3 regions of the Rhizobium sp. AN68 genome follow, and region 3 is predicted to be linked to each of the others. Evidence: predicted binding sites of a transcription regulator. Region 3 holds the regulator's gene; each other region holds the start of a gene.
The links. The regulator LexA, encoded in region 3, represses DNA repair genes until DNA is damaged. The targets are predictions, from matches to a motif close to TGTTCNNNNTGTGTTCNG.
Positions count from the first base shown of each region.

Region 1: the regulator LexA is predicted to act here: its motif matches at 3,145-3,162, upstream of RBH71_RS11770 (ATP-dependent helicase).
Region 2: the regulator LexA is predicted to act here: its motif matches at 1,606-1,623, upstream of RBH71_RS25895 (helicase-related protein).

Region 1 covers NZ_JARWMI010000002.1:1,830,752-1,837,513, reverse strand. The annotation lists gene RBH71_RS11785 (FAD-dependent oxidoreductase) at 1-943, opposite strand, end outside; gene RBH71_RS11780 (LacI family DNA-binding transcriptional regulator) at 949-2,019, opposite strand; gene RBH71_RS11775 (prolyl oligopeptidase family serine peptidase) at 2,231-2,968, opposite strand; gene RBH71_RS11770 (ATP-dependent helicase) at 3,256-5,322, shown strand; gene dinB (DNA polymerase IV) at 5,346-6,425, shown strand.
Region 2 covers NZ_JARWMI010000003.1:2,665,105-2,671,866, forward strand. The annotation lists gene RBH71_RS25895 (helicase-related protein) at 1-1,374, opposite strand, end outside; gene RBH71_RS25900 (ubiquinone biosynthesis hydroxylase) at 1,836-3,188, opposite strand; gene tesB (acyl-CoA thioesterase II) at 3,137-4,021, shown strand; gene RBH71_RS25910 (P-II family nitrogen regulator) at 4,233-4,583, shown strand; gene RBH71_RS25915 (ammonium transporter) at 4,612-5,961, shown strand; gene RBH71_RS25920 (DNA translocase FtsK) at 6,179-6,762, shown strand, end outside.
Region 3 covers NZ_JARWMI010000003.1:1,265,622-1,272,383, forward strand. The annotation lists gene gltA (citrate synthase) at 1-224, opposite strand, end outside; gene RBH71_RS19225 (ComEC/Rec2 family competence protein) at 531-2,966, shown strand; gene RBH71_RS19230 (glutathione S-transferase family protein) at 2,983-3,666, opposite strand; gene lexA (transcriptional repressor LexA) at 4,105-4,827, opposite strand; gene RBH71_RS19240 (VOC family protein) at 5,039-5,920, shown strand; gene kdsA (3-deoxy-8-phosphooctulonate synthase) at 5,920-6,762, shown strand, end outside.

The sequences.
Region 1 (6,762 bases), on a different contig from region 3:
CGATCATCGGCCAGTTCACGAGGCAGATGTCGGATTTATAAAAACCTGGCGCAAAGTTCTTGCGTGCCGCGATGCGACGGAAAATCCAGAGGTTTTCATCGCCACCGCCCTTGCGCTGGTCGGCATCAACCAGCAACGGATCGTCGTCCGGATTGGGCGTGAAGGAGCGGGTCGTGTGTTCCAGCGTGCGCGGATGCGGCGCGGTGAAACCGAGCATCGGCCCACCCCAGAAATGCGGCTGGTACTTGCGCCAGTAGTCGTAATTATCAGGCTTGTCGATCGTCTGATCGCCGTCGACATGATCGATTGCAAAGCAGATCGACACGGCCTGCACATTATCAGGCTGGGCGCTGGCCGGCGCACTGGGCTCACCCGTGTCCGATTGCGCCTCGAACCCCTTGGCATATTCCGTGCCCGTCATCGGCAACAGATCGCCAAGCTCGGTGGCATCAAGAATGTAGTCGGCGGAAATGACGATCTCCGCTCCGCTGTCGCGATGGCGCACGGTGACCGCGCGGACCCTATCGCCGTCCACATCGGCAGCAACCGGCCGATAGGGCTTGAGCACCGTCAGCCGGTCGGCGCCGATATAGGGCATAAGCATGCTTTCCATCACCGCAAGGCTGACGCGCGGCTCGGCGCAGATGCGGCTGACCCAGCCGCCACCCGGATTGAGGTCACTCCAGGAGCGGGCGCCTTCCGTCAACGGATAATGGTCGCGGTAATATTGGCGCACGCCGTTGCGTAGTGCGCGATAAGAGCGGGTGATACCGAACTGCTCGACCCAGCTATGTTCGTCCGATGGCACGGCCTGGCTGGTCAACTGACCGCCGATCCAGTCATATTCCTCGGTCATGATCACGCGCTTTCCGGCGCGTGCGGCACCGAGCGCCGCCGCCACGCCGCCAAGGCCACCACCGACCACAAGAATGTCTGCTTGCATCTCTTTCACGTCGTCTCATCCGTTTTGTTGACTGGGGACTTATCTGGGGAGGCCACTGGAGCCGGTCCCAATGTTTCACCCTTGACGGGTTGGCACTTGAGTAGAATTTGACTTCCCGGGCTGCCGGTCTCGATGCGGTTCACCAGCATTGCAGTCGCCTGCCGGCCCATCTCTTCACGGGGAATTTCATAGGATGTGAAACGCACCGGGCTGCGGCCGGCACGAATATGGCTGCCAAGCACGACCATCGAAAACACGTCGGGCACCCCAATTCCGCGCTCCCGTGCCAAAGTCTCGACGCGCACCGCATCCGCCAGTTCTATGAAAAATGCCACCGTCGCGCCGCTTTCGATGATCGCGTCGAGGATCTTTTCGGCAGGCCGGTTTACCGCCTTTATGTGCAATGCAAGCGTCGCCGCCGTGCCGAGCGCATCACTGAAACCTCGCCAGCGGTCGGCAATCGATTCCGCCGGACCCGCAGGGCCGATATAGGCGAGTTTGGAATGCCCGAGCATCATGGCATCCTCAACAAGCTGCCGTGTGCCCGCGGCATAGTCGCCGCCGACATAGGGCACGGGCCCGCCAGCATCGTCGCGTCGGCCGATCGCCACGAATGGATAATCTTCCGAGACCAGCCGGGTAAGCTCCTTGCGGTCGAATTCACGGCCCAGGACAAGGCAGCCATCGGCGATCCGGAGCCTGTTGCCCTCGGAAAAAATCTTGCGGTTGTTGCCGACGCCGGCACTGGTCAGCAGCAGAAGATCGTACGCCTGCTGTTGCGCCTCTTCCTCGATGCCCAACAGGAACGGCGTGAAGAAGTCCGCCTGTGCGCTTGGAAAAGCAGGCTCGTAGGTGAAGACGCCGAGGATGCGATTAAGCCCCTTGGCCATGCGGCGCGCGATCGGGTCCGCGACATAACCCGTCTTGCGAATGACCGCCTGTACGCGTTCGCGTGTTTCAGCCGGGATACGCGCAATCGCGGTCGGCGCGCCGTTCAGAACAAGCGATACTGTTGCCTGACTGACGCCGGCAAGCTTCGCAATATCGTTCTGAGTAAGGCGTTTATGGCTGGTCACGCAATGCCCTCCCCGACACTCGTTGACTGCTAATACGTATTAGCTGTTAATGCGTATTAGCACGACTTCCCTAATCTGTGTCAAGAGGCGAAAGACACGCTTGCGGAGAGATGTTTTGACGAAGGCTTATGATGCGGCCAGCCCGGCCTTATGACGGCCGCGCTGGGTTATGGGCTTTCATACCAGCGGTAAAATGGTGCCCGCTGCGGGTTCAGGGTGCCGAAGGCGTCTTTGCGTCGGCAAGCTTTTGCTGGAGAAGCCAGGTCCACATCGCCTCATCGCCGAGCACTTTTGCCTCCACCTCTTCATGGTTCGTATCTTCAAAAACCGTCAGCCGCACGTTGCGTTTCAGTTCCTGGAGACGCTGGACGAGGACAACAGTATCGGACAAAGGAATCACCTCGTCCCTTGAGCCGTGAAAGGCCCAGAAGGCGGTCTTTTCATTGGTGCGGTTGAGGTAATGGCGGATGCCGCCACCGGCAATTGGGACGACCGCAGCAAAAGTTTGCGGAAACTGCTCGGCCATTGACCAGGCGCCGAACCCTCCCCGGCTATATCCGATCAGATAGATACGGCTGCGGTCCACCCGATGATCCGCCACAACGGAAGCCAAGACGCTTGCGACACGTTCGATCGGATAAAGCAGTTCCTCGCTCGGATTTTGTGGCGAAAACACCATGAAAGGAAAATCACGGCCCCCTTCGATCAATTTTGGCAGACCGCTGCGGCGCAGCTTTTCGACGTCGCTCCCGCCCTGATCGCCGCCATGCAGCCAGATCACGAGAGGATAGGTTTTGTCCGAACCGGCATAGTCTTTGGGCGTATAAAGCAGATAATTGATATCCGACGCGATCGTGGCGTCAGACCTCATGGCCTTCTGCTCGGCAAAGGCAAATGTCGATGTGGCCAGTGCCGCAACAGCGATCAGGCATAGTTTCAGATGCTTCATGCTTTTGTTCTCCCAACAAACACGTCTTCCAAGACGCGACTGGTGAACTCATCAGCCGCCGGGTTGGTTCAGTGGTTTGAAAAGCATGCCGGTCAACACGCCATGCGGAACCCGATTGAGGCTGCGAATATCGATCAGCCAGGTTTGTCCACCGCAGTGTGGAGGACAGAGACATGCGTTCATTATTTGTTCTGGCCTGCTGTTTGAGTTTTTGCTAATCATTGCAACAAGAGTGCTTTTGAAAAATGCCGTCGTCGTGCGGATAGGCAAATATCAAGGATGCAGGCATGGCGGTTGCCTATCTGGACAAACTGAACGAGCAGCAACGCAAGGCCGTGGAACATGGCGTTGGGCCTTCAGGCGGACACACGGCTGGACCGTTGCTGATTATCGCCGGTGCCGGTTCCGGCAAGACCAATACGCTGGCGCACCGGGTGGCGCATCTGATCGTCAATGGCGCCGATCCTCGCCGTATCCTGCTGATGACGTTTTCACGGCGTGCCGCCTCCGAAATGTCGCGCCGTGTCGAGCGTATCTGCAAGCAGGTCATCGGCGCTAACGCCGGAGCCCTCACGGATGCGATGGCCTGGTCCGGCACGTTTCACGGGATCGGCGCGCGCCTCTTGCGAATCTATGCGGAACAGATTGGACTGGACGTGGATTTCACGATCCACGACCGCGAAGACAGCGCTGATCTGATGAACCTTGCCCGACACGAACTGGGTTTCTCCAAGACCGAGAGCCGTTTTCCGACAAAGGGCACCTGCCTTGCGATCTATTCGCGCGCCGTCAATTCACAAACGCCGCTGAAAGAAATCCTGCGCCAGCACTATCCATGGGTGTCCAGCTGGGAAGAAGAGCTCAAGCAATTATTCGCCGCCTATGTCGAGGCCAAGCAGGCCCAGAACGTTCTCGATTACGACGACCTTCTGCTCTACTGGGCCCAGATGGTCAGCGATCCCGACCTTGCAGGCGATATCGGCAATCGTTTCGACCACGTGATGGTCGACGAATATCAGGATACCAACCGGCTGCAGGCCGCGGTGCTGATGGCACTGAAGCCGGGCGGTCGCGGGTTGACCGTGGTGGGTGACGATGCCCAGCCGATCTATTCGTTCCGGGCAGCAACGGTGCGCAATATCCTTGATTTTCCGGCGTCTTTCAGCCCGGCTGCCGATATTATCACCCTTGATCGCAACTATCGCTCGACACAGCCGATACTGGCTGCCGCCAATGGTGTCATCGACCTTGCCCGTGAGCGATTCACCAAAAACCTCTGGACCGAACGACAGTCGCTCGAGCGACCGAAGCTCGTGACAGTAAAAAGCGAAACCGAGCAGGCGAACTTCATTATTGACCAGGTGCTGGCCAATCGTGAGACCGGCATGACGCTGAAGCAACAGGCCGTGCTGTTTCGCACCTCCAGTCATAGCGGGCCGCTTGAAGTTGAACTTACACGCCGCAATATTCCCTTCGTCAAATTTGGCGGCCTGAAGTTTCTCGACAGTGCCCATGTAAAGGACATGCTGGCGGTATTGCGTTTCGCGCAAAACCCGCGCGACCGCGTCGCAGGTTTCAGGCTACTTCAGATGCTGCCGGGTATCGGGCCGAAGAAAGCCGGCAATATTCTCGATACGATAGCGGCAGACCCGGAACCTCTGCTCGCCCTTGCCGAAATTCCGTCGCCACCCAAAACCGGTGATGACTGGGTATCCTTCGTGCAGTTGCTGGCGAACCTGCGAAAATCGCAAGGCGGCTGGCCATCAGATATCGAGCAGGCGCGTCTCTGGTACGAGCCCCACCTCGAACGCATCCATGAGGATGCCGAGACGCGGAAGGCCGATTTGCTGCAACTCGAGCAGATTGCCGGCGGCTATCCTTCCCGCGAACGCTTCCTCACCGAACTGACGCTCGACCCGCCGGACGCCACCAGCGATCAGGCAGGCGTGCCGCTGCTCGATGAGGATTACCTGACGCTTTCAACCATTCATTCGGCAAAAGGCCAGGAATGGCGCTCCGTCTTTATCCTGAACGTGGTCGATGGCTGCATACCCTCCGATCTGGGCGTCGGCTCCACCCATGAAGTAGAGGAGGAACGCCGGCTGCTCTATGTCGCCATGACCCGCGCCAAGGACAGTCTGTCACTGATAACCCCGCAACGGTTCTTCACCCATGGCCAGAACGCGCAGGGCGACCGGCATGTCTATGCCGCTAGAACCCGCTTCATACCGGCAACTTTGCTGCAGTTCTTTGAAACGGCCACCTGGCCGCTGGTTTCGGCTGCGGCCTCCGAGCGCAGCGCGCAGCAGATCCGAATCGATGTAGGCGCGCGGATGCGGGCGATGTGGAAATAGGGAAGATCGTACAGGCTGGAACGATGGATAACACGGCTGTTCGAAAGATCATCCATATCGACATGGATGCCTTTTATGCATCGGTGGAGCAACGCGACAACCCCACACTTCGCGGCCTGCCGGTCGCCGTCGGCGGATCGGCCGCACGAGGCGTGGTGGCTGCGGCAAGTTACGAGGCGAGAACTTTCGGCGTCCATTCAGCCATGCCGTCCGTCACTGCCAAACGGAAATGCCCGGATCTGATCTTCGTACCGCCACGCTTCGAGGTATACCGGCAGGTGTCGCAACAGATACGCGAGATATTTGCCGAATATACCCCTCTGATCGAGCCGCTATCGCTCGACGAAGCCTATCTCGATGTCACCGAAAACCTGAAAGGCATGGAGATCGCCACCGAAATTGCGCTGGAGATCCGCGCAAAAATCAAGGCGGTCACCAGCCTCAATGCATCTGCCGGCATCTCCTACAACAAGTTTCTGGCCAAGATGGCAAGCGACCTGAACAAACCGAATGGCCAGGCCGTCATTACGCCGAAGAATGGGCCTGGCTTTGTTGAAGCCCTGGCCGTCAAGAAATTCCATGGCGTAGGACCCGCCACGGCCGAGCGGATGAAACGGCACGGCATCGAAACAGGACTCGATCTCAAGTCGAAATCACTCGGTTTTCTGCAACAGCATTTCGGGAAGTCCGGCCCTTATTTCTACAACATCGCCCGCGGCATCGATGAACGGCAGGTCAAGCCCGATCGCATCCGCAAATCTGTCGGCGCAGAAGACACATTCGTGGAGGATATCGACGATCTCAATCTGGCGAAGGCGGAGCTTGGCCCTTTGGCTCAGAAAGTCTGGCGTTATTGCGAGGCCCACGACATCACGGGAAAGACGGTGACCGTGAAAATCAAATATTCGGATTTCAGCCAGGCGACACGCAGCAAAACAGTGTCGGGAGCCGTGTCTGACCTCGCAACGATCCAGGAGATGTCAGAGAGCCTGCTTGCCTCCGTCTTTCCATTCAAACGTCCGGTAAGGCTGTTGGGGATTACCCTTTCCTCGCTGAGCACCGAAGAGAGTGAAGAGGAAGCGCAGCTCGCGCTTGGCCTGTAATGCCCCTGTCCCGAAAACGAAAGAGCCCGCCGCGGGAGGAGGTGCGGCAGGCTTTCCGAAATTTCGAACAACGGCTGGGAGGAGGAGTGCCATTGTTCACAAGACAACCCTTGGGAGGAGGATAGGGTCATCTCAATCCGAAGCTTTGCGGGAGGAGGTGCATCGCTTCGATGAAAACAAGATACCCGGTTTTACCGCATATTAAATAGGCTTTTATGCAGCGCAGCCATGCAAGAAACGCACGACGTCATCTGGCAACGCGTGCTGAGAGGCCATCAGCAGCAGCACTTCGTCAAAATGGATGCCCTCCACGAGATTAGAGCATTCGAATAGTCTC
Region 2 (6,762 bases), 1.4 Mb from region 3:
AGCATCGGACAATCGATCTTCGATTTCCCGCGTCTTTTCTTGCCAGTGTGTCGGATCGGCAAGCCATCCTGGGCGGTTCGATACATAAGTCCATGTTCTGATCTGCGCAATCCTTGCAGACAAGGTATCGATCTCTCCATCGGTACGATCGGCGCGGCGCACCTGTTCGCCCATGAAATCTTCGTTCACCGTGCCACGTTTTACCAGATCGAAATAGAGCGTTGAGATCAGATCAGCATGTTGAGCGGGCGCAATGCGGCGATAATCCGGAAGCGCGCAGGCCTCCCAGAGTTTTTCCACCCGCGCCTCCGTCGTCGCCACGTCGATGATTTCAGGGTAGCGCGACAGATATTCGAGCGCCTGCTGGTCGATCGCCGGCAAGGCCCGTGACAGTCCCTGGATCGCCGGGGCGGCTTCGAGGCTCAGACGCAGATTGCTGATGGAGGAAAAATCGAAATTTTTCGTCCGCCATTGCAGCACCTTCACCGAGTCGAACTGATGGGTTTCGATACGCTCCACCAACTCGTCGTCAAATGGATCGACGCGCCCCGTCACGCCAAAGGTGCCATCGCGAAGATGGCGGCCGGCGCGGCCGGCGATCTGGCCGATCTCGCCCGGATTGAGATTGCGGAACTGATAGCCGTCGAACTTGCGGTCCTGCGCAAAGGCGACATGATCGACATCGAGGTTGAGGCCCATGCCGATGGCATCCGTCGCAACGAGATATTCGACGTCGCCGGACTGGTAGAGCCCCACCTGGGCGTTGCGCGTACGCGGCGAAAGCGCGCCCATCACAACGGCTGCGCCACCACGCTGGCGGCGCACCAGCTCGGCAATGGCATAGACCTCTTCCGCCGAAAAGGCGACGATTGCCGTGCGTTGCGGCAGGCGGGTTATCTTCTTCTGGCCCGCATAAAAAAGCTGCGACAGGCGCGGACGTTCGACCACGGTAATTCCCGGCAGCAGCTTTTCGAGGATCGGGCGCATCGTGCCCGCACCCAGAAGCAGCGTTTCCTCCCGCCCGCGCAGATGCAGCACGCGGTCGGTAAAGATATGCCCGCGCTCCAGATCACCCGCCAGCTGCACTTCATCGATGGCGACGAATGCGGCCGTTGTCTCGCGCGGCATGGCTTCCACCGTGCAGACGGAATATTTGGCTTTAGGAGGGGCGATCTTTTCTTCGCCGGTTATCAGCGCCACATTCGGCGCGCCCACCTTTTCGACAAGACGGGTATAGACCTCACGCGCCAGAAGGCGCAGCGGAAGGCCGATGACACCGTTGCCATGTGCCACCATGCGCTCGATGGCGTAATGGGTCTTGCCGGTATTGGTGGGGCCGAGAACGGCCGTGACACCGCGGCCGCTCAGGATCATGGGGCGAAAATTCAACGTACTATCCGTGAATCGACTTCATCTGCTTGCTGTACCGCCCGCCATTCACTGATACGGGCCGCACACGCAACACACATGGCAACGCCCGCCGACAAAGGCAATAGGCCTTGTCCGCAAAGTGGTAAGAGGTCCTCCCCCGGCAGAATTTTCCTTTTTGATTCAGATACTTGAAATATTAAAAAGAATCCGGCGAAACCGGAATTGATTCGGATACGGAACAGTCTGCGAACGAATCGAATACGAATCGCTGACTCCAATGGATTCAGCTTTTGTTCTCCGCAACATCTGGTTGGCAGATGCCTGCCCTATACCAGATTGTGAATCCGGGTAAGTCCTTGTCCGGATTCAGCTTTGCGGCACCGGCTTCCGGCGGAAAACACCGGAATCGACTGTCAAGCGGCAATCGCTGGAAAGCCGCTTCGGCACAGGCACGAACGGCAGTATCACAGCGCCTCGCCGGCGAGCAGGCGCGGCGCGCCGGCATCTGTCGTGCCGGCAGCCTGACCGATGAAATAGGATTTCAGACCCGGCAAACGATCGACCACACCCAGACCGAAATCACGCATGACGCGAATGGGACCGACATCATTGGAGAAAAGCCGGTTCAGCACATCCGTCGTCACACCCATCCGCAACGTGTCGAAACGCCGCCAGGACTGGTAACGGTCGAGAACGTTGAGAGAGCCGATATCAAGGCCGAGACGGTCGGCCTCGACCACGGTTTCGGCCAGTGCCGCAACATCCTTGAAGCCGAGATTGAGGCCCTGACCGGAAATCGGGTGAATTCCATGCGCCGCATCGCCGGCAAGTGCAAAACGTGGCGCGACGAAGGAACGCGCCAGCGTCAAGCCCAGCGGAAAGGCGCGACGGGGACCGACGGGACGGACCGGACCGAGCTTGTGGCCGAACCGGCGTTCAAGTTCCTCCTCGAACACCAGATCGTCGGCAGCAACCAGCCTGTCGGCATCGGCCGTACGTTCGGTCCAGACAAGCGAGGAGCGGTTCCCTTTCAAGGGAAGCACGGCGAAAGGCCCCGACGGCAGAAAATGTTCCTCCGCGCAGCCCTCATGCGGCCGCTCGTGTTCAACGGTGGTGACGATCCCGGACTGATCGTAATTCCAGTGCACGGTTTTTATTCCTGCCATATCCCGCAAAGCCGAGCGGACCCCATCGCAGGCTATGAGCAGTCGCGCCTCAAGCGACGAGCCGTCGGAAAGTGAAATAGCCGTCGATTGCGGACCGGCGGAAAAGCCGGAAACACTGAGACCATGGCGGATTTCGACGCCGAGGCGCTCACACAGGCCTCGCAGCGCACCCACCATCGCGACATTCGGGACCATATGAGCGAAGGGCCTGCCCTCCTCCACCGCGCCGTCGAATGTCAAAAACACCGGGCGAACCGGATCGGCGGTCTTCGAATCGGTGACGATCATCTTGTGGATCGGCTGGGCCTCCGGCTCGATCTCGTTCCATATGCCGAAAACGTCGAGCATGCGCGTGGCCGCCGCGATAATGGCGGAGGCGCGGACGTCCTTCTTCCAGACATCCTCGGGAGCGGCTTCAACCACCTGCACATTAAGATGTCCGGCTGCCTGCTTAATTGCGACAGCAACGGAAAGGCCGACATAACCGCCGCCTGCCACCACCACGTCCAGCATCGCGCTTCTCCTCAAATCTTGTGCACGCATCATCGGCGCACTATAGACCATGTGACGTCTTCCTACAGCCGGAGCAGGCCGAAAAAATGTCGCATCCCTCGCAAACGTCAGATCCGATGGCCAATCTGATCTCCACACTCGATCTCGAGAAGCTGGAAGAAAACCTGTTTCGGGGTGAAAGCCCGCAAATCGGCTGGCAGCGCGTTTTCGGCGGCCAGGTCATCGCGCAGGCATTGATCGCAGCTCAACGAACCGTGGATGACGACCGTTTCGTTCATTCACTGCATTCCTATTTCATGCGCCCCGGCGACCCGCTGGTGCCCATCCTCTACCAGGTGGAACGCATTCGCGACGGTGCAAGCTTCTGCACCCGGCGCGTGGTCGCCATCCAGCATGGCAAGGCGATCTTTTCCATGTCGGCGTCATTCCAGATCGTCGAGGACGGCTTCGATCATCAGATAAGAATGCCGGATGTGACGCCGCCCGAAAGGCTGATGAGTGAAGATGAGATGCAGGCGGCCTTCCTCGCCAACGCACCCGCTTCGATCCGCAAATACTGGAGCAACAAGCGCCCGATAGAGATCCGGCCGGTTTCGCTGACCCACTATATTTCGAAGGAAAAGCTGGAACCGCAGCAGGATATCTGGGTTCGCGCTGTCGGCGATGTGCCGGACGATCCACGTTTCCAGTCAGCCATTCTCGCTTATCTCTCGGATATGACATTGCTCGACACGTCGCTCTATGCCCACGGAACGACGATCTTTGATCCGGCCATTCAGGTGGCGAGCCTCGATCACGCCATGTGGTTCCACCGTCCCTGCCGGCTGGACGACTGGCTGCTCTACACGCAGGACAGCCCCAGCGCCTCGGGAGCACGCGGTTTGACCCGTGGCAATATTTTCACCAGACAGGGTGAACTGATCGCCTCCGTCGCACAGGAAGGTTTGATCCGCAAAAGGGCAAATGCTTAAATAATGCGCTTTTTTAAAAAATCGCACATTTAATAGACGAAAATTGCGCCACCCAATGCCCGTTTTTCAGACGCCCGTCATATAATTTCTATATTTCAATAACTTAGAGGCCGCATCAAAACTGGCACGCCCCTTGAATGTATGTCCGTAGTCGCTGTTACTGATCTGCCAGCGCGAGGAGAGTCGGCTCCGTGCCGAGGACAAACAAAGGATGGGAAACCAGATGAAAATTGTGATGGCCATTATCAAGCCGTTCAAGCTGGATGAAGTGCGCGAAGCGCTCACCGGCGTCGGCATCCAAGGCCTGACCGTGACCGAGGTAAAGGGTTACGGACGCCAGAAGGGACATACCGAGATTTATCGCGGCACGGAATATGCGGTGAGCTTTCTTCCCAAACTGAAGATCGAGATCGCGGTTGCATCAGACGTCGTCGACAAGGCTGTCGAGGCAATCGCGTCGGCTGCAAAAACCGGGCAGATCGGTGACGGCAAGATCTTCGTCTACTCTATCGAACAGGCCGTGCGCATCCGTACCGGCGAAACCAACACAGAAGCGCTTTGAAGCACGGCTGACAGGGAGTTTTCTAGCTATGCAACTCAACAAGTTTTCAACGCTCGGCAAACTGGGTGCCGGTGTGGCAGCCCTGATGGCCCCGGCAATCGCCTTTGCGCAGGATGCCGCGCCGGCAGTAGCAGCGGCGGCCCCCGTTCCGGAAAAAGCCGATACCGCATTCATGTATGTCGCGACGATCCTCGTGCTTTTCATGATCATTCCGGGTCTGGCCCTGTTTTATGGCGGCCTCGTGCGCACCAAGAACATGCTCTCCGTTCTCATGCAGTGCACGGTCATCGGCGCGGTCATGATGCTCGTATGGGTAATCTACGGTTACTCATTCGCCTTCGGCGGCGGCACCGGCCCGTATTTCGGCGGTTTCGGCAAGCTGTTCCTGTCCGGCGTTTCGCTTGACAGCACCTCGGCAACCTTCTCCCAGGGCGTCGTGATCTACGAATACACCTTCATCGCCTTCCAGATGACCTTTGCGGCCATCACGCCCGCGCTGATCATCGGTGCATTCGCGGAACGCGTGAAGTTCTCGGCAGTCATCCTGTTCACCATCCTGTGGGCCACCTTCGTCTACTTCCCGATCGCTCACATGGTCTGGGACGCGAACGGCCTGATCTTCGGCATGGGCGCTCTCGACTTCGCCGGCGGCACCGTCGTCCACATCAATGCCGGTATCGCTGGCTTGATCGGCGCGATCATGGTTGGCAAGCGTACCGGCTTCGGCAAGGACATGATGGCCCCGCACTCCATGACGCTGACGCTGGTTGGCGCAGCCATGCTGTGGTTCGGCTGGTTCGGCTTCAACGCCGGCTCCAACCTCGAAGCATCTGGCGGTGCGGTTCTTGCAACCATGAACACCTTCCTCGCCACTGCAGCAGCCATCGTTTCCTGGTCGCTGGTTGAAAGCTTCACCCGCGGCAAGGCTTCCATGCTGGGCGCAGCTTCGGGCATGATCGCCGGCCTCGTCGCCGTAACGCCTGCGGCCGGTTCCGTCGGACCCATGGGCGCTATCGTTCTCGGCCTCATCGTCTCGCCGATCTGCTACTTCTTCGTCTCGGTTGTGAAGAACAAGTTCGGCTACGACGACACAGCTGATGTCTTCGGTGTCCACGGCATCGGCGGCATCATCGGCGCCCTCGGCACCGGCATCTTCACGTCTCCGCTGCTTGGCGGCACGGGTAAGGCGGACTTCTCTATCTCCTCGCAGCTCTGGACGCAGTTCGTTGCCGTCGCCATCACCATCGTATGGTGCGCAGTCGTCTCGGCAATCCTCTACAAGATCGTCGACGTGATCGTTGGTCTGCGGGTTCCGGTCGAAGCGGAACGCGAAGGTCTCGACCTTGCGACCCACGGCGAAGCCGCCTACCACTCCTGATATCCGGGAAAAGGGGTTCTCCATCCCCTCTCCCAAAAGAAGGCCCGCTTCGGCGGGCCTTTTCTTTGCCGCAAATCCGGAAGCGGCTTTTAAAAAACCGCATGGTTAACACGACATTAACCAGGAAGCTGTTAGTTTTCCCTGTCAATCCGGGATCTGGTCAACTGCCGGATCTTGCCGAAACCACAAAAACTACGGGTTCAGGGACATGGGCAGAATGAATTCTCCGACATTCGACGGTCGTCACACGCGTTTCGTGCTGACGGCGTTTTTCGTGCGGCAGGTCATGGCTCTTGCCGGTTTTGCCTTGCTTGCCACGATTGCGCTGGGGATTACCGCTCTTGCCACATGGAACGTGGCGGACCCGAGCCTGTCCTATGCAACAGGCAACCAACCCACCAATCTTCTCGGTTACGGCGGCGCAATCTTCGCCGATATCGTGATGCAGTTCCTCGGCCTTTCCGCAATCATCGCGCTTTTGCCGGTGATTGCCTGGGCGATCGCCCTGATCGCCGGTCGCAAGTTCAACCGGATACCCGCCCGCCTCGTCGCCTGGATCGCCGGCGCCATCGTCTGCGCCGCCTCGCTCGGCTGTTTTCCCGCGCCCGTGACATGGCCGCTGCCGAACGGCATCGGTGGCGTCATCGGCGATATGATCCTGCGCTTCCCAGCTCTCTTCATCGGCGCTTACCCCACCGGCACGATTGCGACGGTGCTGGGCGCTATATTCGCTGCTCCCGCCGCCTTGATGATGCTGTTTGCCGCCGGTCTCGTGGGACGCCCGGAAGATGACCTGGAACA
Region 3 (6,762 bases):
TCGATCGGGAAGCCGCGGTGCAGAAGAACGCCTTCGTCACCATCGATATAGGTGATCTTGGATTCGCAGGAGGCTGTCGAGGTGAAGCCGGGGTCGTAGGTGAAGGAGCCCGTGTGCTTGTACAGCGTGGCGATATCGACGACGCTTGGTCCAATCGTGCCTTCCCTGACCGGGAGTTCGACCTGTTTTTCGCCAAGTGTCACTGTAGCGCTTTTTTCCGTCATACTGATCCTCCGAAAACATGCGGGTGGGGGCGTTGAGATACGCCCCGCGGTTAAGCGTCTACCGATTAGCTATATGATCCTTGCGCGGATGCCAAGCTATCCAAAGGTCAAATTGTGCATTGCGGCAAACGCAATCGCGTTGCTTCAGGCTTTCCCGGCAGCAGCAATTCAATCTCGGTCAACGCATCGTTAAAGTAAAGGATTGCAATCCCCAGCGCTGGTCTGCAAACCTGTTTTTGGTGCGGCAAGGGGCGGTGGGGATTGCTCGGTCAAGGGGAAAAACAGCATTTCGAATATGCTAAAACGATGCAGGGAGACTTGCCCGGCACACGGGAAATTCTGTTTCCTCTCCGCCGAAGCAGTGATGCGACAACATATGACACTCCCGCCATTATTCCCGAGATTAACCGCAACACTACCTTGGCCGAAAAAATCGCCACGTGCCTGGCCGAGGAGCGCGCATTCGGCCACGATTTTCTTTTCATTCCCGTTTCCATCGGCTGCGGCGCGGTATTTTGGTTTTCTCTAGATGCCACGCCTTCCCCGGTCATTTTGATTGCCACATTTCTTTTTGTCGCCGTTCTGGCGCTCTTTGTGAGATATAAAGCTGGCATTGCGGCGGCGGTTTGCGGCCCTTTCGCTTTTCTATTGCTCGGCATGCTTCTGGCCGATTTAGAAACCCGACGGGCAGGGACCGTGGTGCTGGATACCCCCGTCACCACCACCATCACCGGCACCGTGGCGCGCCGGGAGGTCGATGCACGCGGCTACTGGCGATATGTCGTCGATCTGACCGCAACAGCGGACCCGACATTGTCGCGTCCGCCGCAGAGGATATCGGTGCTTTCGCGTGGCGGAGGCGAGCCGATCGCACTCGGCGCAACCCTTCGCGGCAAGGTCCGCCTCTCGCCGCCATCCGGCCCGGCCTTGCCGGGACTGAACGACTTCGCCTTCACGTCCTATTTCAAAGGCATAGGCGCGACCGGTTTCTTTTATAAATCACCGGATGCGCTTGTATCACCCGTTGGTGACGCAAGGCCTGACAAGGGTTGGTTGGAATGGGCCGATATGCGGCTTTACGGCCTTCGCAGCGCAATTGCCGAACGCATCCGCACCACCATCGGCGGTGATGCCGGAGCCTTCGCCGCCTCCATCATCACCGATGAGAGACAGGCTATATCGGCGGAGACGATGGAGGCGTTGCGGCTCTCCGGCCTTGCCCATATCGTTGCCATATCCGGGCTCAACATGGCACTGGCCTCCGGCATATTCTTTGTTGGCTTGAGACTGGCTTTCAGCCTGTTTCCCGCCTTTGCGCAGCGCTGGCCGGTCAAGAAGATCGCGGCTTTCGCGGCACTGCTGATGACGCTCGCCTATTATCTGATTTCCGGTTTCGCCGTTTCCGCCGAGCGCGCCTGGCTGATGATGTCTGTGATGCTGATTGCGGTCCTTTTCGATCAGCCATCACTCAGCCTCAGAAACGTTGCCATTTCCGCCCTGATCATTCTGGCTTTCTCGCCCTCGGAAATCATGGGTCCCAGTTTTCAGATGTCATTTGCGGCCACCATAGCGCTTGTTTCCGCCTATGCCTTCTGGAGCCGTTGGCGCACGGACCGCGAACGGCTGTTCATCGGGCGCAAGCCCGCATGGCTGAAGGTGGCGGAAATGATGGGCGCGGTCATTGGCGGCGTTATCACGACGTCGTTGATCGGGGGCCTTTCGACGGCGATCTATTCGGCCGAACATTTTCACCGTGTCACCACCTATGGACTGTTCGCCAATCTGGCTGCAATGCCGCTCATGTCACTGATCGTCATGCCATTCGCTCTTATCGCCATGCTGCTGCTGCCCTTCGGGCTCGATGCGCCGTTCCTGAAGATCATGGGTTATGGCATGGCACTCGTCATCGAGGTTGCAAACGAGGTGGCCTCCTGGGGCGGCAGCGCAGCGACGGGGCGTCCGCATGGATGGTTTATCGGTTTGGCTTCGGTGGGTTTCCTGCTGCTGACATTGCTGCGAAGCAAGCTTGCGCTTCTTGGCATCCCGTTTCTGCTCTTCGCCTTCGGCGTGTCGGCAGTTACGGCCTATCGTGATCTGCCGGATCTATTGATTCACGAGGACGGCGACTTGGTAGCACTCCTGGAGGACGGCAAGGTCTCAACCACAAAAGCCCGTCCGCAGGGCTTCGTTTACGGACAGTGGCAAAGGGCGCTGCTGCTGCCGGAAAAAACCGTGCCGCCAGATTTTATAAATGGTGAGAGCATGGCAAATAATGCTGGTTCTGACTCGAGATCGAAACTGTCGCCGGAAGACATGGCTGTGGTGGTACGCGAGATGACGGCGGCGCTCAAAGGCGCCAAAGCTGGCGTCTTCACCTGCAGGAAAGACATATGGTGCGTAGCGAGCGCCGCAAGCGGAGAGTGGGTCGTCGTTCTGAAAGATGGCCGCTTCGCCGGAAAAGCCTGCGATATTGCCGATATCGTCGTTGTTTCCCGCAGAACCTCTTTTTCGCAGTGCCGCTCGGGAGCACTCCTGCTCAGCCGTGACATCTTGCGGCGTCTCGGTTCTGTGGAAATAGATTTTGCTGACAAGAGGGAGGAGGGTGTGGTGAGCGGGCTGCGCGCCGCAATCGCCGGAACGGACAGGCCCTGGAGCCAGCACCGTTATTACGACTGGAAAAGCGGACGTTTCGACCGTGATCTGCCGCAGCCCATCATCCGGCTGCTGGCGGCGTCGCAATGACTGCCGCCAGCATGGATCATCGGGCCTTGGCGCGCAAATCTTCAGTCAATTCGCCGATCCCGCCAACTTCCTCTTCATGACCAGCGTCGCGCCAGCTCTCCTTCAAACCGGCCTCGTACCATTCTTGCATGGCAGGCAGGGCGAGCAGCAGGTCGCAATAGGCTTTCGCTGCTGGCGAAAGATCCGCGCTGCCATAGGTCTGGAAACGGAATGCAACCGGGCAGAAGAAAGCATCGACCGCCGTGAACTTTTGACCGGCAAGATATGGCCCGCCGAATTTTGTAAGACCCTCGCTCCACAACGCATCGATCCGCTTTATATCGGCCTTAAGTCCGGCATCGCCGCCCCTGGGTTTGACCCGAATGCCCACCGACATGGGATAGAGATTGCGCAGCGAGGAAAAGCCGGCATGCATCTCACTTGCGGCCGAACGCGACCAGGCCCTCGCATGCTTGTCGCTTGCCCAGACACCCTGGTGTCTTTCGGCAAGATATTCGACGATCGAAAGCGTTTCCCAAACCGTCATACCCTCGTCGACCAGGCAGGGCACCTTGCCCGTCGGCGAAAAGGAGGAGAAGGATACGCCTTCGCCGAACGGAATGAGCTTTTCATCAAAGGCGATACCGAGCGTGCGCATCAATACCCACGGCCGCAGCGACCATGAAGAATAGTTCTTGTTGGCTATATAAAGATCGTACATGGCGTATCTCCCGGATATGACGCGTATTTCTACACCTGCCAAGCGTTCACGGAATATCGAAAATTATCCATGGCTCCCATAAACGCCGTTGATGAATGGTGATGTGGGGCCGCTGAGAGCGCGCCTTCGATAAGTCACCCTTTGGTGACGACTAAAACTGACTGCGCAACACGACAGAACAACGTCGCTAAAAAACAGCGGATGGGATCGCTTCGACAATTACAGCGAGCAGCCCATTCGCCACCACGCCTGTAGCGAAACCGAAGCATCTTTATGGAGCAGGAACTCAGTTTAGAAAGGGCAACGCGCATAGGCTGGATGGCGCATATCCTCGTGCACCCGCAAAAGCCCGCCACGTTTGGAAAAAGCCAAACCCAATATAGGCGCCATCTTCACGATGACGCCTATTATAAAGTGAATACGTTCGGTTCGATAAGATCAATGGTAGCGGCGGATCAGCCCCACCAGCTTGCCCTGAATTTTAACCCGGTCGGGCCCGAAGATACGGGTCTCATAGGCTGGGTTTGCCGCCTCGAGCGCAATGGAGGCACCCTTGCGGCGGAAGCGCTTCAGCGTGGCTTCCTCGTCATCCACCAGAGCCACAACGATATCCCCGGGATTGGCGGTGTTGCCGTTGCGGATGATGACTGTGTCGCCGTCGAAAATGCCGGCCTCGATCATCGAATCACCCTTGACCTCAAGAGCGTAATGTTCGCCCGTGCCAAGCATGTCTACTGGCACGGCCACATCATGGGTGTTGTTCTGGATGGCGGAAATCGGTACGCCCGCAGCGATGCGGCCCATGACCGGCACGGTGACAGCGCCGCCCAGATCATTGGCCGGCGTCTTGGGGGCAGGGGCCGGTTCCGGCGTTTTGGGCTTGCCAAGGCTGCCTTCGATAACGCTTGGCGAAAAGCCGCGCTGCGGCCTTGCACCCGGCGTATAAGCCTCGGGCAGCTTGATGACTTCCAGCGCCCGAGCTCTATTCGGTAGCCGACGAATGAATCCTCGCTCTTCGAGAGCGGTTATCAGGCGGTGGATGCCGGATTTCGAAGCAAGATCGAGTGCGTCCTTCATTTCATCGAAGGAGGGCGGCACGCCGGACTCTTTCATTCGTTCATGAATGAAGAGAAGCAATTCCTGCTGTTTGCGCGTGAGCATGAGGAAAACACCCTTTAGAATCGTAGTGGAAGTCGCGAAACAAATACAGAACGAACACTATATGTTCCATATGTGTTCTGCAATCCCCTAAAATTTCGTGAAGGTGCCATCTGTTGCTGTGATGATTTGCCTCATAGCACGCAATTGTGCTTTTGTGCGGTCGAAACCGTCCCGGCATGCTCCGGGCGGAAGGCCAGCAGGATACATTTTCATGACGAAACCCTATAGCGTTGACCATCTCGTTTTGCCCGTGGAAGTCATAGGCGTCGCCGTGAAGCGCCTCGTCAGTCTTGGCTTTACGGTTGCGCCGGAGGCTCTGCATCCTTTCGGCACCCAAAATGCCTGCGTATTTTTCGCCGATGGCACCTATCTGGAGCCGCTCGCAATTACTGATCCGGCTAAATATAATGCGTCAATAGAGAGGGGTGATGTTTTCACTGGCAGGGATGTGGCCTTCCGGCAACGGGACGGGCAGGAGGGTTTTTCGGCTCTTGTCGCCAGGACTGAAGACGCCTTGGTTGACCATGAGCGGTTTCGGGCAGCCGGCCTTTCGGCGGGCGATGTTTTCGAGTTTTCGCGGCCTGTTCGGATGCCGGATGGCTCGCAAGGCGAGGCGGCGTTCCGGCTTGCTTTTGCTGCAAGCGGGGCGGCCGCGGATTTCTTTTTGTTCAGTTGTCAACGGGTTCAAGCCCTTCCGGGCGATCGCACCATGCTGGAGCGCCACGCCAATGGTGTCACCGGCCTCAGTGAAATCGTCCTGTTTACCGGCGGCGATATGAAGGTGGCGGGCCTGATCGAGACGGTGTTTGGCTGTGAAGGCAAATGGTCTCCGGGCGGTGATATGGTTTTCGCGACCGGCAATGCCAGCATCAGATTGACCGGAAAACCGGCTTTCAGCGGGCAGGCCCTGAATGCTCAGGATGGCAACGAAGGCGGATTGCGCGGCGCGGGCATTGTCTTTTCGTCACACGATCTTGCCGTGACAGAGGCGGTGCTTGCTGCTAATGGCGTGTCCTGCGCAAAAGCGGACGGCCGTCTGGTGGTGCCCGCAGCACCCGGTCAGGGTGTTGCCTTCGCCTTCGAGGAAAAATGATGAGCGTTACGAACAATCTTAAAGTCACCGCCGGCGATGGCGCCAGCAAGGTTTCCTTCTCGAATACCGAGCGGTTTTCGCTGATTGCCGGCCCCTGCCAGATGGAAAGCCGCGAACATGCCTTCATGATCGCTGGCGTCCTGAAGGAGCTTTGCGACAAGCTGGGAATAGGGCTTGTCTACAAGTCCTCTTTCGACAAGGCGAACCGCACTTCGCTTTCCGGAAAACGCGGCATCGGCCTGGATAACGCGATGCAGGTTTTTGCCGATCTCAAAAAGGAATTCGGTTTTCCTGTTCTGACCGACATCCACACGGAAGAGCAATGCGCCATCGTTTCCGAGGTGGTGGACGTGCTGCAGATTCCGGCGTTCCTCAGCCGCCAGACCGATCTTCTCGTTGCTGCCGCCAAAACCGGCCGCATCATCAACGTCAAGAAAGGCCAGTTTCTGGCGCCCTGGGACATGAAGAACGTGCTCGCCAAGCTCAATGAGAGCGGCAATCCGAATGTGATGTTGTGCGAGCGCGGCGCGTCCTTCGGTTACAACACGCTGGTTTCCGACATGCGCTCTTTGCCGATCATGGCAGCGCTCGGCGCACCTGTCGTGTTCGATGCCACCCATTCGGTGCAGCAACCGGGCGGGCAGGGCGGCTCCACAGGTGGCCAGCGCGAATTCGTCGAGACGTTGGCGCGTGCGGCCGTTGCGGTTGGCGTGGCCGGCCTCTTCATCGAGACGCATGAGGATCCGGACAATGCGCCGTCAGACGGCCCTAACATGGTCCACTTGAAGGACATGCCGAAACTGCTCGAAAAGCTTCTGGCTTTCGACGCGATTACGAAAGCC